Regions from separate parts of the Streptomyces sp. NPDC046831 genome, predicted to be linked through region 4. Evidence: riboswitches for the same ligand, from Rfam matches in the RefSeq annotation. Region 4 holds a riboswitch; each other region holds the start of a gene.

Region 1 (3,478 bases), on a different contig from region 4:
AGCCGAGCTCGCCGCCCTCGTGGACGGAGCCCGGCGTCTCGGGGGCGACGTGGCTCGGCACCCCGCCGGGGAAGGAGAACTGCCGGAACAGCCGTGCCATGCCCGCGGCGTCCCGCGTGATGTCCGGATAGGTCTCGGTGTACGACCCCTCCAGCCACGAGTTGGCCAGGACGGCGGGCCCGCCGTGACCGGGGCCCCAGATGCACAGCGCGTCGAGGTCGCGGGCCTTGATGACGCGGTTGAGGTGGGTGTGGACCAGGTTGAGGCCGGGCGAGGTGCCCCAGTGTCCGAGCAGGCGCGGCTTGATGTGCTCCGGGCGGAGCGGCTCGGTCAGCAGCGGGTTCGCCATCAGGTAGATCTGGCCTACGGACAGGTAGTTCGCGGCGCGCCAGTGGGCGTCCAGCGTGAGCAGTTCCTCGTCCGGGAGCCGGGCGGGCGCCTGGTGCGTGTCGACGGACATCGGGGTTCCTTTGCGGTCGGGACGGCGGTCGGGTTCGGTTCCGGATCTCGGGAGGGCCGCGCCGGTTCCGGGCGGCGGGGCGGGACGGGGGTCGGGCTGCCGGCGGACGGGGGTCGGGCTGCCGGCGGGGCGGTGGTCGAAGGCGCGGCGGGCGGGGGCGGGGCGATGTCCTGCGGTACGCATGTCCCACCCTCCGGTGCTTCTGCGGGTACCCGACAGGGCCGTTCGGGCCACGTCGCCGCCTCCCGGCGCCGCCGGAGCCCGCTGGAAGTGGCGTGATTCGTTCGTCCGGCCGGGTGACGGGGTGGGCCGAGCGGGGCGCGCGGAACACCGGTGAGTGCCACGGGCGCCGAGACGGGGCACGGATGGCGAAGACGTCCGCTTCGGCACCGCTGGAGGAGACCCGTATGGCCCTGAACCGCGAAGAGCGTGAGAAGTTTTTCGCCGAGCCGCACGTCGCCGCGCTGGCGGTCGGCGCCGGAGCGGACAGAGCCCCGCTGACCGTGCCCATCTGGTACCAGTACGCGCCGGGCGGCATCGCCTGGATCCTGACCGGCAAGGACTCCCGCAAGAACCGGCTGATCGGTGCGGCGGGCCGGTTCACCCTGATGGTGGACCGCGTCGAACCCACGATCCGGTACGTGTCGGTCGAGGGCCCGGTCGTCGGGACGGAACCCGCCACCATCGAGCAGCTCCGGGAGATCTCGGCCCGCTACCTCCCGGCCGACAAGGTCGACGCCTACGTCGACTTCGCCTGGAAGAACCACGGCGAGCAGGTCGTCGTCCGCATGCGCCCCGAACGCTGGGTGTCGTCCGACCTCGGGTCCGTCTGACCGCCGCCTGGGACTCCCTGTCGCGGCCCCGGCGCGGCGGGAGCAGGGGCCGCGGGGCCGGGGCTCGTGCAGCCGGGCGACGCGACGGTACGCGAGCCGGTACGGCCCCGCACAGCGCCGGGCCGCCCGGGGTCCCGTGCTCGCCGCCCCGTCTCCGGGGCCGTGCCGCACGCGGCACGGCCCCGGCGGCCCGGCGCTGCGCGGGGCGGGGCGGGGAACGGCCCGGCAGGCAGGCAGGCAGGCAGGCAGGCAGGCAGGCAGGCAGGCAGGCAGGCAGGCAGGCAGGCAGGCAGGCAGGTAACGAACCCGCATCGGTCCCGTCGCGGTTCGACCTTCACACCAGGCACACATGTTCGCTAAGTTGACGCCCGGGCCGCACGATTGCCTCCGGCGAACCCGCCGGATCGCGTGGCCTCCGCCGCGTCCGGCGCGCCCTCGTGGCCACCGGAGCCGGGAACCCGACCGACCTTGTGGTGAATCGGCTCAACAGCCCGGCAGGGCGGGGCCGTAGGGCACACCTTCCGAAGCGACCGCCCGAACCCGACTGCCGACCCGGTAGGCGGTCCGCGGAAGGAGTACGTCTTCCTTGGCGCCGGAACGACCTTCGCGCCCCGCCGGCAGTGGCCTCCCCGGCGCGCGCGACTCCGCCTCGGCAACGGGCGGTGACGGACCCAGCCGTGAAGAGGTGCAGCGGCGGGTCAGTGCCCTGTACGACCAGGCCGAGACGGCCACGGGGAACTACAACGCGACCCGGGCGAGGAGCAGGGCACGGCGCACCCGCGTCGACTCCGCGCCCGGCGACACCTCCTCGGCGGGACGGGACCCGGCCCTGGAGAGCGTCACCAGGCAGTGGTTCGACCTGGCGCGCGCGCAACTGGGGCCGACCGTCCCGGCCGTCCTGCCCGCCGACCGCCGCCCGAACCCGGCCGCCTCCCGGTCCGCGGCGCCGGCGAGGCGCCCGGCGGGTGAACTGACCGCCTCCGGGCCCGCGTCGGACACGCGGGACAGGCTCGCGCTGCCGGCCGGACCGTCCGCCACGGCACCGGCCCTGCCGGAGCCGGCCGCCGCACCGGCCGCCGGCCTCCCGAGCCTGCCGGCCGGACCCGTCGCCGTGCCCCCCGCACGAGAGCTCACCGCGGGCCCCGACCTCACGGCGTCGACGGCCTCGACGAGCTCAATGACCTCGACGGTCTCGACGGTCTCGACGGTCTCGACTGCACTGGTGATGCCGGAGCCGGCCGCCGAACCCGCCGTGGCACCGGCGCGGTTCGCCCCCGAGCTCCTCACCTCCGCGGACCTCCTCACCCCCGTGCCCGCGCCCGCCCCGTGGGCCGGAGTCGCCGCCGAGCCGGCGCCGACGGTCGCGGCCACCGCCGGGACGCGGCCGGAGGCCGCCGCGACCCGGCCGCCCTCCGTCGCCCGGCCGCGGCCCGAGGTGCCGAGCTCTGCCAAGGAGCGGTTGCAGAGGAAGATGGACCAGGCCCGCGGGCTGCTGGCCCGGCAGGCCGGCCGGGGAAGCGGCCCGGCGACCGGAACCGGAGCCGGGCCGGCCGGCGCCATCTGGTACGCGGACGCCCCCAGTGCGTCCCGGCTGACCTCTCAGCAGCTGCTCGAACAATGGACGGGGCAGCCGGCGGCCTCCGGCCCGGGCAACGCCCCCGACGGGGGCCGGGCCGACTGGTCCGGCACGGCGGTGAGCCCGGGCCAGCCGGGCACGGCCGCCACCCCCACCACCGGCGCGGCCCCCGACACCACGGCTCCCTTCCCCGCCGTCCCGCCCTTCCCCGATCCGGCCGCCGCCTCGACGACGGCAGCCTCCCCGGCCTGGCCGGACCCGGCCACCGCCCCCTCCCCCGGCGTCCCGGTCCTCCCGGACCCGGCCGCCGTCCTCATGACAACGGCGCCCTTCCCCACCGTCCCGACCTACCCGGACCCGCCAGCCGCCCCCACCACCACGGCGCCCTTCCCCTCCGTCCCGGCCCACCCGGACCCGGCCGCCGTCCTCATCACAACGGCGCCCCTCCCCACCGTCCCGACCTATCCGGACCCGGCAGCCGCCCCCACCACCACGGCGCCCTTCCCCACCGTCCCGACCTACCCGGACCCGCCAGCCGCCCCCACCACCACGGCGCCCTTCCCCACCGTCCCGGCCCACCCGGACCCGGCCGCCGGCCCCGGCCCCGGG
Region 2 (3,478 bases), on a different contig from region 4:
TGTTCGTGCGCTGGGAGACGTCCCGCAGCACCAGCCAGGCGTCGTCGGGCGGGATGCGCCCGACGACCACCACCGCGCCGATCGCCTGGTCGATCACGGCATGGGAGGTCAGGGCGCGCTGCAGCTGGTCGATCTCCTCGTGCAGCCGTTCGTGCTCCAGCACCAGATCGGTGACGGACAGCGGCTTGAGGGGATGCCGCTCGGATATCGCGAAGAACGCCATCGGGACCACCTCGGTCGTCGCGCGGCCGGAGCACCAGCTTCTCTCAGGACCGCCGCCGCCACGACCCGGCGCCCCGGGCACGAGCCGACGCCTCCGTAGAGAACGTACGTCCTGTACATTTTTCGCCGAGGCCACCGGAGACTTCCTGCCGCTGGAGGGGATGCGCATGAACCGACCGTCCGCCCGCCACGCCCTGCCCGCCTTCACCGAGCGCACGAGCCTCTCAGACCGGATACTCGACCCGTACGCCGGACTGTTCGAGGAGCGGATCGTCGTCCTCGGCACACCGATCGACGACACCGCGGCGAACGACGTGATCGCACAGCTCGTGCACCTGGAGCACCGGGACCCGGACCGCGACATCGCGCTGTACGTCAACTCGCCCGGCGGCGCGTTCGGCGCGATGGCGGCGATCTACGACACGATGCGGTACGTGGGCTGCGACGTGGCGACCACCTGCCTGGGCCGGGCGGACCGGTACGCGGCCGTCCTGCCGGCCGCGGGGACTCCGGGCAAGCGGTCCGTCCTGCCCGGCGCCCGCGTGACCCTCGGCCAGCCGCCGGTCTCCGAGCCGCTGCGGGGGCGGACGTCCTGCCTGACCACCCGGGCGGAGGAGATGGCGCGCGTGTGGACACGCCTGGAGGAGATGCTGGTGCGGCACACCGGGCGGGCCCCGCGGCAGGTGAGCGCGGACCTGGAGCGGGAAACGGTCCTGGACGCGCCGGCCGCGCCGGCGCACGGGCTGGTCGACCGCGTCGTCACCGGCCACAGGGGCCCGCAGGCCGCACCGGGTGCGAGGTGACGCGCCCGTGCTGCCGCCCGAGCTGCCACCGATGCCCGCCCTGACCCACGCCGAGGGCGAGCTGATCGACCATTACCTCCGCGTGGCCGACCTGCTGGGCCGGATCAACCCCGCCCGCGAGGGGAGCACCTACCGCGGCCTGAGGGCTGCTCAGGCGCTCGTCCGCGAGGCAGCCGGGCTGCGGGACGCGCTCAGCCTGATGCACCAGCGGGGCGAGAGCGAGCTGCACTCCACCACCCTGGCACGGGCGCTGCGGGTGCTGGACGGGGAGCGGCGCACGGCGCGTGTCACCGTCCCGCCGGCGCAGCGAAGTTGACGCCGTACCACCGACGCGCTCCCTCCTCGCCGTCGACGGAGGGCACGGTTCCGCCGCAGAACGAGCCGAACGGCCTACGCCCTTCCGGTCGACTTCCAGCTCCTCTCCAAGGGCTGTCCGAGTTGCGCACAGCGCCTGCCCGTTGGTCGGAATGAAGCGTTCCGCCGCAGGTCCGGGACTCGTCGGGACCCGCGACAGACGTTCGATCGGTGGGGTGTCCACCCGAACGGGTGAGTGGTGAGTAACAACACAAATCCCCGGTTCCGTTGGGATTTTCGGACATCCGTGAGCCAAGATCCGTGTCTGACGACAAGCCCCCGCCACAACGGCGGGGCGGTCCGGGCGGACGCCGAGTCCTGCCGCCGCCCGGATGACCGGTCGACGGAAGTGGATCGGCAGGAGTGGAGGACCCAAGTACGACGGGTCGCCGGAACGGCCATGTCATGGCCGGGCCGAGCAGCCCTTGGGGTGAAGCCGCGGCAACGCGGCCGGGCTACTTCGCCAGCCCGAATCCGACAGGTCATCCTTCACAGGCGGCTGACGAAGGGTTGCGCATGACTGCGCTGAATCGTGTCCCGTCGCTCATGGCCCGGGCCGGCACGGCCTCGGCCCTGACCATCGCCGCCGTCGGCGGCTCGATCGTGGTCCCCGGTGTCGCCTCCGAGGCCGCGGCCGCCACGTCGGCGACGAAGGCGCTGCACATCGCGGCGTCCAAGAAGGGCTCCCCGTACAAGTACGGGGCCGTGGGTCCGCGGCGCTTCGACTGCTCGGGGCTCACGCTGTACTCGTTCAAGAAGGCGGGCAAGAAGCTGCCCCGTACGGCGGCCCAGCAGTACAACAAGAGCCGCCACATCTCCGCGAAGAGCCGCCGGGCCGGAGACCTGGTGTTCTTCCACTCGGGCTCGAACGTGTACCACGTGGGCATCTACGCGGGTAAGGGCAAGATCTGGCACGCCCCGAAGACGGGAGACGTGGTGCGGCTGCAGAAGATCTGGACGAAGAGCGTCTGGTACGGGCGGGTCGGCTGACCCGGCCCGCAGGGGGCGAGGGGCCGGCCGGGTCCGTCGGGCCGGCCGGGCCGGGTGGCGGTGCCCTGACGCACCGCCCCGCCCCCGGCCGGCGAGCCGCGGTCCCGTGACCGGGCCCCCGCGCACGGCGATCGCCCGACGGAGGCCGCGGCGTGCGGTCCCGCCCTCCTGGGCGGCGCGCTGCGGCTGCGCTGCCCCCGACGGCGGACCCGGCTGACGCGGCCCCGGGCCGGCCGTTGCGGCCGACGCGGTCCCGGACGGGCCGTTGCGGCCGACGCGGCTCTGAGGAACCCGTCGGCGCTGAGGCGGCCGGCAACGGTCCGGTCCACTGCGGCTGCAGCTGCTCGCTGACGGCGACTCCGGCCGACGCGGCCGAGGCCAGGCCGGCCGACGCGGGCCGTACGGCTGACGCGGCCCGGGTCGGCCGCCCGGTCCCCGACGGCGACTCCGGCCGACGCGGCCGAGGGCAGGCCCGCCGACAACGCCCGTGCGGCTGAGGCAGCCCAGGCGGCTGCCCGGCCCCTACGGCGCCTCCGGCCGACGCGGCTCGTGCGGCTGGCGCGGCCCGGCGGCGGGACCGCGGCCCCCGGGCCGTCCGCCCGGCGGTGGCGGGCCCACCGGGCAGCCCTACGGCTCCGGCGGCCCCGCCGCCGTGACCGGAGGGGTGAGCACCGGCCAGGGCAGCGCGATGCAGACGGTCTTGCCGCCCTCGCGCGTGGGTCTGACGCTGAACCGGCCCCCGTACTCGGCCGTCAGCCACCGGATGATCACCATGCCCCGGCCGTTGTCCTGCTGGACGGCGCCCGGGAGCCGTTTCGGGAACCGGGGGTGGCTGTCGGTGACACCGATGCGCAACTGCTCGTCGCGGTCGAGCAGGAGGTCGACCGTGAAGGTCGGCGACTGACCGAACGTGTGCTGGACGGCGTTGGTGGCCAGTTCGGAGATGATGAGCCGGACCGTGTCGGCGGTGTCCGCCTCCGCCGGCAGGCCCCACTCCGTCAGGGTGTCCGCGACGAAGCTGCGGGCCGCCGACACCGAGACCGGTTCGCTCGGCAGAGTGACGGATGCTTCCAGATGGTCTGCCATGGCGACGTCATCCCTTTCCCGCG
Region 3 (3,478 bases), on a different contig from region 4:
AGCGGTGCATTCACCGGGTATTCCCCGTCCGGAATTCCGCACGGCACGCCGCCGCCGCTCATACGCGGGCGCGCGAGATGAGCAGCCCGGAATTCCACCCGCGTCGAATTGCCTCTTCTTGCACGTCCTGTATACGGCCCTCCTGTTAATTACGGGGACCCGGTATGTTGACGGGCCGTTGCGAGGTCCTCACGCGGGCGGCGCCCTCGTGCCGCCCGGGGACGCGCAGCCGGTGCGCGGCGGCCGCGCGCTCGGCGTGCAGGGCGGTGACCGCCCGCGCCCGCTCCCCGTCGCCGCGGGCGACGGCGTCCACGATGGCGCCGTGCTGCGCCCAGGACTCCACGGGGTCGGCCGGCGCCTGCACCGTGTACATCCAGGCGATCTTGTGCCGCAGCTGGGTCAGCACCGACGTCAGCGCGGGACTGCCGCAGGCCTGGGCCAGCGTCTCGTGGAACCAGCCGCCCAGCGAGCGCAGTTCCTCCCGGCTGCCCCGCCCGGCCCGCTCCTGCCCCAGCCCGACCAGGCCGCGCAGCACCTTCAGATGGGCCTCCGTGCGCCGCTGCGCCGCCCGGGCGGCCCCCAGCGGCTCCAGCAGCGCGCGCATCTCCAGCAGGTCCGCCGCCTCCCGCTCGGTCGGCTCGGCGACGCACGCGCCCGCGTGCCGCCGGGTCACCACGAACCCCTCCGCCTCCAGCGTGCGCAGGGCCTCGCGCACGGGGACGCGCGAGACGCCGTAGCGGCGCGCGAGGACCTCCTCGGTGAGCCGGCCGCCGGGCCGGTGAATGCCGGCGACGATGTCGTCCCGGATCGCGGTGCACACCGAGTGCGCCGGAATACGCATACCGACCTCCGCCTCGATTCCGCCGTGAAACGCCGACGCTGGACGCTTGTTCCGTGACTCTATGGCACCGGGCCGGAATTTCCGACGGCGCGACGAAATCCGTGCACGTTCCCGGACAGCGGACGTGCGGGGCACGACGGACGTCCGGAAAACACGAAGCCCCGGCCGGGCAGCCGGGGCGTTCGGAGTGTTCGGGGCGTTCGCGGGGTCAGACGTCGAGGCCGTGCTTGCGGAGATAGGCCACGGGGTCGATGTCGGAGCCGTACTCCAGGGACGTACGGGCCTCGAAGTGCAGGTGCGGTCCCGTGACGTTGCCGGTGGCGCCGGAGACGCCGATCTGCTGGCCGGGGACGACCCGCTGGCCCACCGAGACGCCGATCGACGACAGGTGGGCGTACTGGGTGTACATGCCGTCGGCCATCCTGATCACGACCTGGTTGCCGTACGCCCCGCCCCAGCCGGCCTCGACGACGGTGCCGGCGCCGACCCCGTGCACCGTGCTGCCGCTCGCGGCGTGGAAGTCGATGCCGGTGTGCGAGCCGGACGACCACAGGCTGCCGCCGGTCTTGTAGCCGGTGGAGACGTAGGAGCCGGAGATCGGCAGGACGAACATGTTCAGGCGCCGGCGCTCCGCCTCCCTGGCGGCCCGCTCCTTGGCCTCGCGCTCCTTCTTCGCCAGCTCGACGGCCCGCAGGCGGGCGGCCTCCTCGGCCGCCTTCTCCTCGGCCGCCTGCTGCTGGGCGGCAGCCTGGGCGTCGATCTGCGCGGCGACGGAGTCGCCGATGGTGACCACCGGGGTGAGGCCCGTGTCCTCCGGGCTGGGGGTCTCCGTAGCCAGCGCCGGGGCGGCGGCGAGACCGCCGAGGACGCCGGTGGTGGTGAGGGCCGCGACACCCGCCGCGCGGGCGGTGGTGCGGTGTACCCGGCTGGGCCGGCGGTGCTTGCCGGTGGCACGGCTGAACGCCATGGACAGGCTGGTCCTTTCCTTCCCTCTCGCCTACCGGGTTAGCTGACGGGTTCGGAGCAGGAAGGTCTCCTACGGGCCCCCTCGCACCAGGCGCGGGCGTCCGATTCACCCCAGGGACGGTGGGTCCCCGGCTCCCCTGGCTCGCGCCGTACGGGGACTCGGCGATGGCTGTCCGGTGCCGCGGGTGCGGCGCACTGCCTGACGGACAGCCGGCATGACGCTAATCGGGCCCGCCTTCAATTCCCAAACGGAAGACGGGTTTTGTAGCGCACGCCACAGCGCAGACAGGCAGCCTCTCCCTCAATTCGGACAACAGGGAGCCCTGGTGACACTCCGGTCACCAGGGCTCCCCGCGCGCGTGCTCCCCCGGCCCGCCATGACCGGGGGACGCGCTTCTAGTCGGCCGTCACCACCGAGACCGGGCCGATGCCGAGGTCCTGGAGGGGCGCCTTGATCTGCGCCGCGTCACCGACGAGGACGGTCACCAGGCGGTCCACCGGGAAGGCGTTGACGACGGCCGCCGTGGCCTCGACCGTGCCGGTGGCGGCGAGCTGCCGGTACAGCGTCGCCTGGTAGTCGTCGGGCAGGTGCTGCTCGACCTGGTCGGCGAGCGTGCCCGCCACGGCCGCCGCGGTCTCGTACTTCAGCGGCGCCACCCCGACGAGGTTCTGCACGGCGGTGTCGCGCTCGGCGTCGGTGAGGCCCTCGGCGGCGAGCTTGCGCAGCACCGTGAACAGGTCGTCCAGGGCCGGGCCGGTGTTCGGCGTGTCGACGCTGCCGCTGATCGCGAGCATCGCCGCGCCCGAGCCGTCGGGGGCCGAGCGCAGCACCTGGCCGAACGCCCGCACGCCGTAGGTGTAGCCCTTCTCCTCGCGCAGGACGCGGTCCAGGCGGGAGGTGAGGGTGCCGCCGAGGCAGTAGGTGCCGAGCACCTGGGCGGGCCAGACCCGGTCGTGCCGGTCCGGGCCGATCCGGCCGATCAGCAGCTGGGTCTGGACGGCGCCGGGCCGGTCCACGATCACCACGCGGCCGGTGTCGTCGGCGGTGACCGGCGGCACCGGCCGCGGCTCGGCCGGTGAGCCGGTCCAGGTGCCCAGGGTCTCGCCGAGCAGCGCGTCGAGGTCGACCCCGGTGAGGTCGCCGACGACCACGACGGTGGCCGTGGCGGGGCGGACGTGCCGGTCGTAGAAGGCGCGGACGGCCGCGGCGTCGATGCTGCGGACCGTCTCCTCGGTGCCCTGCCGGGGGCGTGACATGCGCGAGTCGGCCGGGAAGAGCTGCCGGGACAGCTCCTTGGCGGCGCGGCGGGAGGGGTTCGCCATCTCGTGCGGGATCTCGTCGAGCCGGTTGCGCACCAGCCGCTCGACCTCGCTGTCGGCGAACGCCGGGGCCCTGAGGGCGTCGGCGAGCAGGCCGAGCCCCTTGGCCAGGCGGGAGGCCGGCACCTCCAGGCTCAGGCGGACCCCGGGATGGTCGGCGTGCGCGTCGAGGGTGGCGCCGGCCCGCTCCAGCTCGGCGGCGAACTCCTCGGCGGAGTGCTTGTCGGTGCCCTCGGAGAAGGCGCGCGCCATGATCGTGGCGACGCCGTCCAGGCCGGCCGGCTCGGCGTCCAGCGGCGCGTCCAGCAGCACCTCGACGGCGACGACCTGCTGGCCGGGGCGGTCGCAGCG
Region 4 (3,478 bases):
GTCACCTGGGGCAGGACGCTAAACGTGGGCGTGTGGGGCCGGTGACAGGATGTGCGGAAGTGACGTCAGAGGGCCGGTTGCCGACCGTAATTGACCGCGCTCCCGGACCGGTGGTTCCGCCTTGACGTGAGGGGATGACCGATGCCGTGGTGTGCGGAGCGTCGGCGGCCGGTGAAGTGCTATGGGCCGGACGAAGGCGGCTCGGCGGGGCCGCGTAGGCTCCCGGGCCATGGACGTACTCATCCATCTCTTCGTCGGTCTGCACATCGTCGGCATCGCCGCGCTCCTCGGTGGTTTCCTCACCCAGATGAAGGCGATGGGCCAGGGCACCGCCCGCTTCGTGCCGGGGATGCTCCACGGTGCCCTGACCATGCTGGTCACCGGTGTGATCCTGGTCGGCCTCAACCAGGCCGACGACCAGCACGTCAACAACATCAAGATCGGCGTGAAGCTGGCGCTGCTGATCGTGATCCTGGGCCTGGTCTACGTGAAGCGGGACGAGGAGAAGGTGAGCAAGGGAATGTTCGGGCTGGTCGGGCTCCTGACCACGGCGAACATCTTCATCGCGGTGCTCTGGACCTGATCGGCACGGGCGAACGCGCGCCGGTCCCCGGGACCGGCGCGCGTTCGCGTCCACGCCCGCTCCCGGCGGCGACGGCCGGCCGGTCGCGCCGGCCGCCGTGCACCGGGCCGAGCGTCCCGCGCGCATCCGGCGGAACGCGCGGCGCGGCGGAGCGGCCGGCGCGTGGATACGCGCACGGGTCCCCCGTGCCGTGCCGGGCCGGGGCGCCGCCGGATCGGGCCGGAGACGCCCCGGAGCACAGCCACGCGCCGCCGGTCAGGCCGGGCGCACCACGCTGTGGATCGCCGACTCGCCGTCGTAGTAGATGGACTCCTCCCGCACGTAGGCGCCGGGCTTCGGGGCGTGAATCATCATGCCGTCGCCGATGTAGACGCCGACGTGGCTGATGTCGTCGTAGAAGAAGACCAGGTCCCCGGGCCGGGCCTGGGAGAGCGGAACCGTCGTCCCCGCGTCGACCTGGTCGTAGGTGGTGCGCGGCAGGGTGACGCCGGCGGCCTTCCAGGCGGCCTGGGTGAGTCCGGAGCAGTCGTAGGAGCCGGGGCCCGTGGCGCCCCAGACGTACGGCTTGCCGATCTGGTCGCGGGCGAAGGCGAGGGCCTTGTCGGCCTTGGTGGCGGAGGAGGGGTCCGACGTCGAGGAACCCGTCGGCCCCGTCGGGCTCCCGGACGGCTCCGCGCCCGGCCCCGAGGTGCCGGCGTCCTGTCGCGCGGCCTGCTCCGCCGCCTGAGCCGCCTGCTGCCGGGCCAGCTCCGCCGCCTTGCGGGCGGCCTCCTGCTGCCGCTGCTCCTGGAGGGCCGCCAGCCTCGCCTTTTCCTGCGCGTTCAGGGTCGCCAGCAGCTCGCGCGCGTCCGCCAGCTTCCGCTGGACGGTGATCTTGGCCGTCTTGATGTCGCCCTGCGACTCGGTCAGCGTCTCCAGGCTGCGGGTGGCCTCCCGCCGCTTCTCCATGGTCGCCGACTGCTGCGTGACGTAGTCGTCGACCATGCTCTTCTGACGCTCGGTCAGCCTGCTCATCAGCTGCGCCTGGTCGAAGTAGTCCTGGGGCGTGTTCGCGAGCAGGAAGGTTGCGGTGTCGGGCGCGGAGGCTCCGGTGCGGTACTGGGCGGCCGCGAACGACCCCAGCCGCTCCCGTGCCCTGTTGAGCCGTTCGGTGCGCTTGGCCACGTCGTCGAGGAGAGTGGCGACGCGCTTGCGCTGCTTGCCGGTCTTCTCCTTGGCCGCGTTGTACTTCTCGGTCGCCGACTCGGCCTGGCGGTACAGGTCGTCGACCTTCTTCTCGACTTCTTCGATGCTCGGCCTGTCGTCGTCGGCGGGGGCGGCGTTGGCCGACTGGGCGAGCAGGGCCACCGAGGTGAGGGCGGCGGTGGCCAGGGCGGGGGTGCGTATGCCTGCCACACCCGTACCCGTGGGACGCGTCTTGCGGTGCGACGCCAAGGGAGGCGACTCCTTCCATCGTCCGCCTACCGGGTTAGCTGTCGGGTTCGGGCGGGTGGTTCGGAAGGGTTGCCCTACGGTCCGTGCTCGCGTGGAGGTGCGGAGGACCGATTCACCCCGGGGTTCGGTGTGGGTCCCCGGCTCCGGCCCGCATGGCGGCGAGTCCGGACTCGGCGGAGGCCGCACGGCCGGCGACGTTCGCCGGAGAGGGTCGTACGGCCCGACGGCACGCTAGCCAACTGGTGTGGCTGTTGTGAAGGTTGGTGCACGATATGCCCGATACATTTTCGTGACCCGGCGCGCGTTCGCCGTTCCGGTGATCGTCCGGCTTCGCTCGGTGAGGAGATCTTCCGGTCGGTCGGCCGTGGCCGGGTGGGGGCAGTCATGACCTATCGCGCTCGATCGGTCACCGATATGACCTGATCGCGGTCGGTCGTCGTCGGTCGTGGACGGTCACCGGCCGGCCGGAGCGGGCGATGTTTCAGGGCGGCGACGGGTTGTCGGTGCGGAGCCCTAGACTCGTAGAGCGATGAGCAGCCTCTTTGACGACAGCTTCCTGGCCGACCTCCAGGCCCCGCGGGGCCACGAGGAGGAGCCCCCGCCGCCCGAGGACGATCACGCTCCGGAACCGGTTCCGGACGATCTGTTCGGGGGGAAGTTCGACGTGCCGCCGGACCGGTGGGACGGCGCAGGCCGGAGCGCGGGAGGGTACTACCGCGACGGCGCCCCGCGTCCGGTCGTGGACGCCGCCGCGCTCCTGCAGGGGCTCAACGACAACCAGCGCGCCGCGGTCGTGCACGCCGGTTCGCCGCTGCTCATCGTGGCCGGCGCCGGCTCCGGCAAGACCCGTGTGCTCACGCACCGCATCGCCTACCTGCTCGCCGAGCGGGGCGTCCACCCCGGCCAGATCCTCGCGATCACCTTCACGAACAAGGCCGCGGGGGAGATGAAGGAGCGCGTCGAGCAACTCGTCGGCCCGCGTGCGAGCGCGATGTGGGTGATGACCTTCCACAGCGCCTGCGTCCGCATCCTGCGCAGGGAGTCGAAGAAGCTCGGCTTCACCTCGTCCTTCTCGATCTACGACGCCGCGGACTCCAAGCGCCTGATGGCCCTGGTCTGCCGCGATCTCGACCTGGACCCGAAGCGCTACCCGCCGAAGTCGTTCAGCGCCAAGATCAGCAACCTCAAGAACGAGCTGATCGACGAGGAGGACTTCGCCGCCCAGGCCACCGACGGCTTCGAGAAGACCCTCGCCCAGGCCTACGCCCTGTACCAGTCGCGGCTGCGCGAGGCGAACGCCCTCGACTTCGACGACCTGATCATGACGACGGTCAACCTGCTGCGCGCCTTCCCGGACGTCGCCGAGCACTACCGCCGCCGCTTCCGGCATGTCCTCGTCGACGAGTACCAGGACACCAACCACGCCCAGTACGCCCTCGTGCGGGAGCTCGTCGGCACCTC

The links. A riboswitch is a leader RNA that binds a small molecule or an ion and turns the genes downstream of it on or off. The one in region 4 is predicted to bind cyclic di-AMP.
Region 1: another riboswitch for cyclic di-AMP. It lies ahead of ABZ920_RS13435 (NlpC/P60 family protein); the one in region 4 lies ahead of ABZ920_RS09000 (NlpC/P60 family protein).
Region 2: another riboswitch for cyclic di-AMP. It lies ahead of ABZ920_RS20445 (C40 family peptidase); the one in region 4 lies ahead of ABZ920_RS09000 (NlpC/P60 family protein).
Region 3: another riboswitch for cyclic di-AMP. It lies ahead of ABZ920_RS10410 (M23 family metallopeptidase); the one in region 4 lies ahead of ABZ920_RS09000 (NlpC/P60 family protein).

The regions. Positions count from the first base shown of each region.
Region 1 covers NZ_JBEYXZ010000012.1:76,194-79,671, forward strand. Annotated here, with positions in the region: gene ABZ920_RS13425 (phosphoketolase family protein) at 1-460, opposite strand, end outside; gene ABZ920_RS13430 (pyridoxamine 5'-phosphate oxidase family protein) at 868-1,293, shown strand; cyclic di-AMP (ydaO/yuaA leader) riboswitch at 1,700-1,871, shown strand; gene ABZ920_RS13435 (NlpC/P60 family protein) at 1,979-3,478, shown strand, end outside.
Region 2 covers NZ_JBEYXZ010000024.1:4,698-8,175, forward strand. Annotated here, with positions in the region: gene ABZ920_RS20430 (ANTAR domain-containing protein) at 1-223, opposite strand, end outside; gene ABZ920_RS20435 (ATP-dependent Clp protease proteolytic subunit) at 390-1,025, shown strand; gene ABZ920_RS20440 (hypothetical protein) at 1,033-1,341, shown strand; cyclic di-AMP (ydaO/yuaA leader) riboswitch at 1,711-1,892, shown strand; gene ABZ920_RS20445 (C40 family peptidase) at 1,896-2,369, shown strand; gene ABZ920_RS20450 (ATP-binding protein) at 2,997-3,455, opposite strand.
Region 3 covers NZ_JBEYXZ010000008.1:119,364-122,841, forward strand. Annotated here, with positions in the region: gene ABZ920_RS10405 (GntR family transcriptional regulator) at 146-841, opposite strand; gene ABZ920_RS10410 (M23 family metallopeptidase) at 1,050-1,808, opposite strand; cyclic di-AMP (ydaO/yuaA leader) riboswitch at 1,821-1,982, opposite strand; gene ABZ920_RS10415 (pitrilysin family protein) at 2,204-3,478, opposite strand, start outside.
Region 4 covers NZ_JBEYXZ010000007.1:14,786-18,263, forward strand. Annotated here, with positions in the region: gene ABZ920_RS08995 (hypothetical protein) at 230-583, shown strand; gene ABZ920_RS09000 (NlpC/P60 family protein) at 839-2,017, opposite strand; cyclic di-AMP (ydaO/yuaA leader) riboswitch at 2,025-2,188, opposite strand; gene pcrA (DNA helicase PcrA) at 2,547-3,478, shown strand, end outside.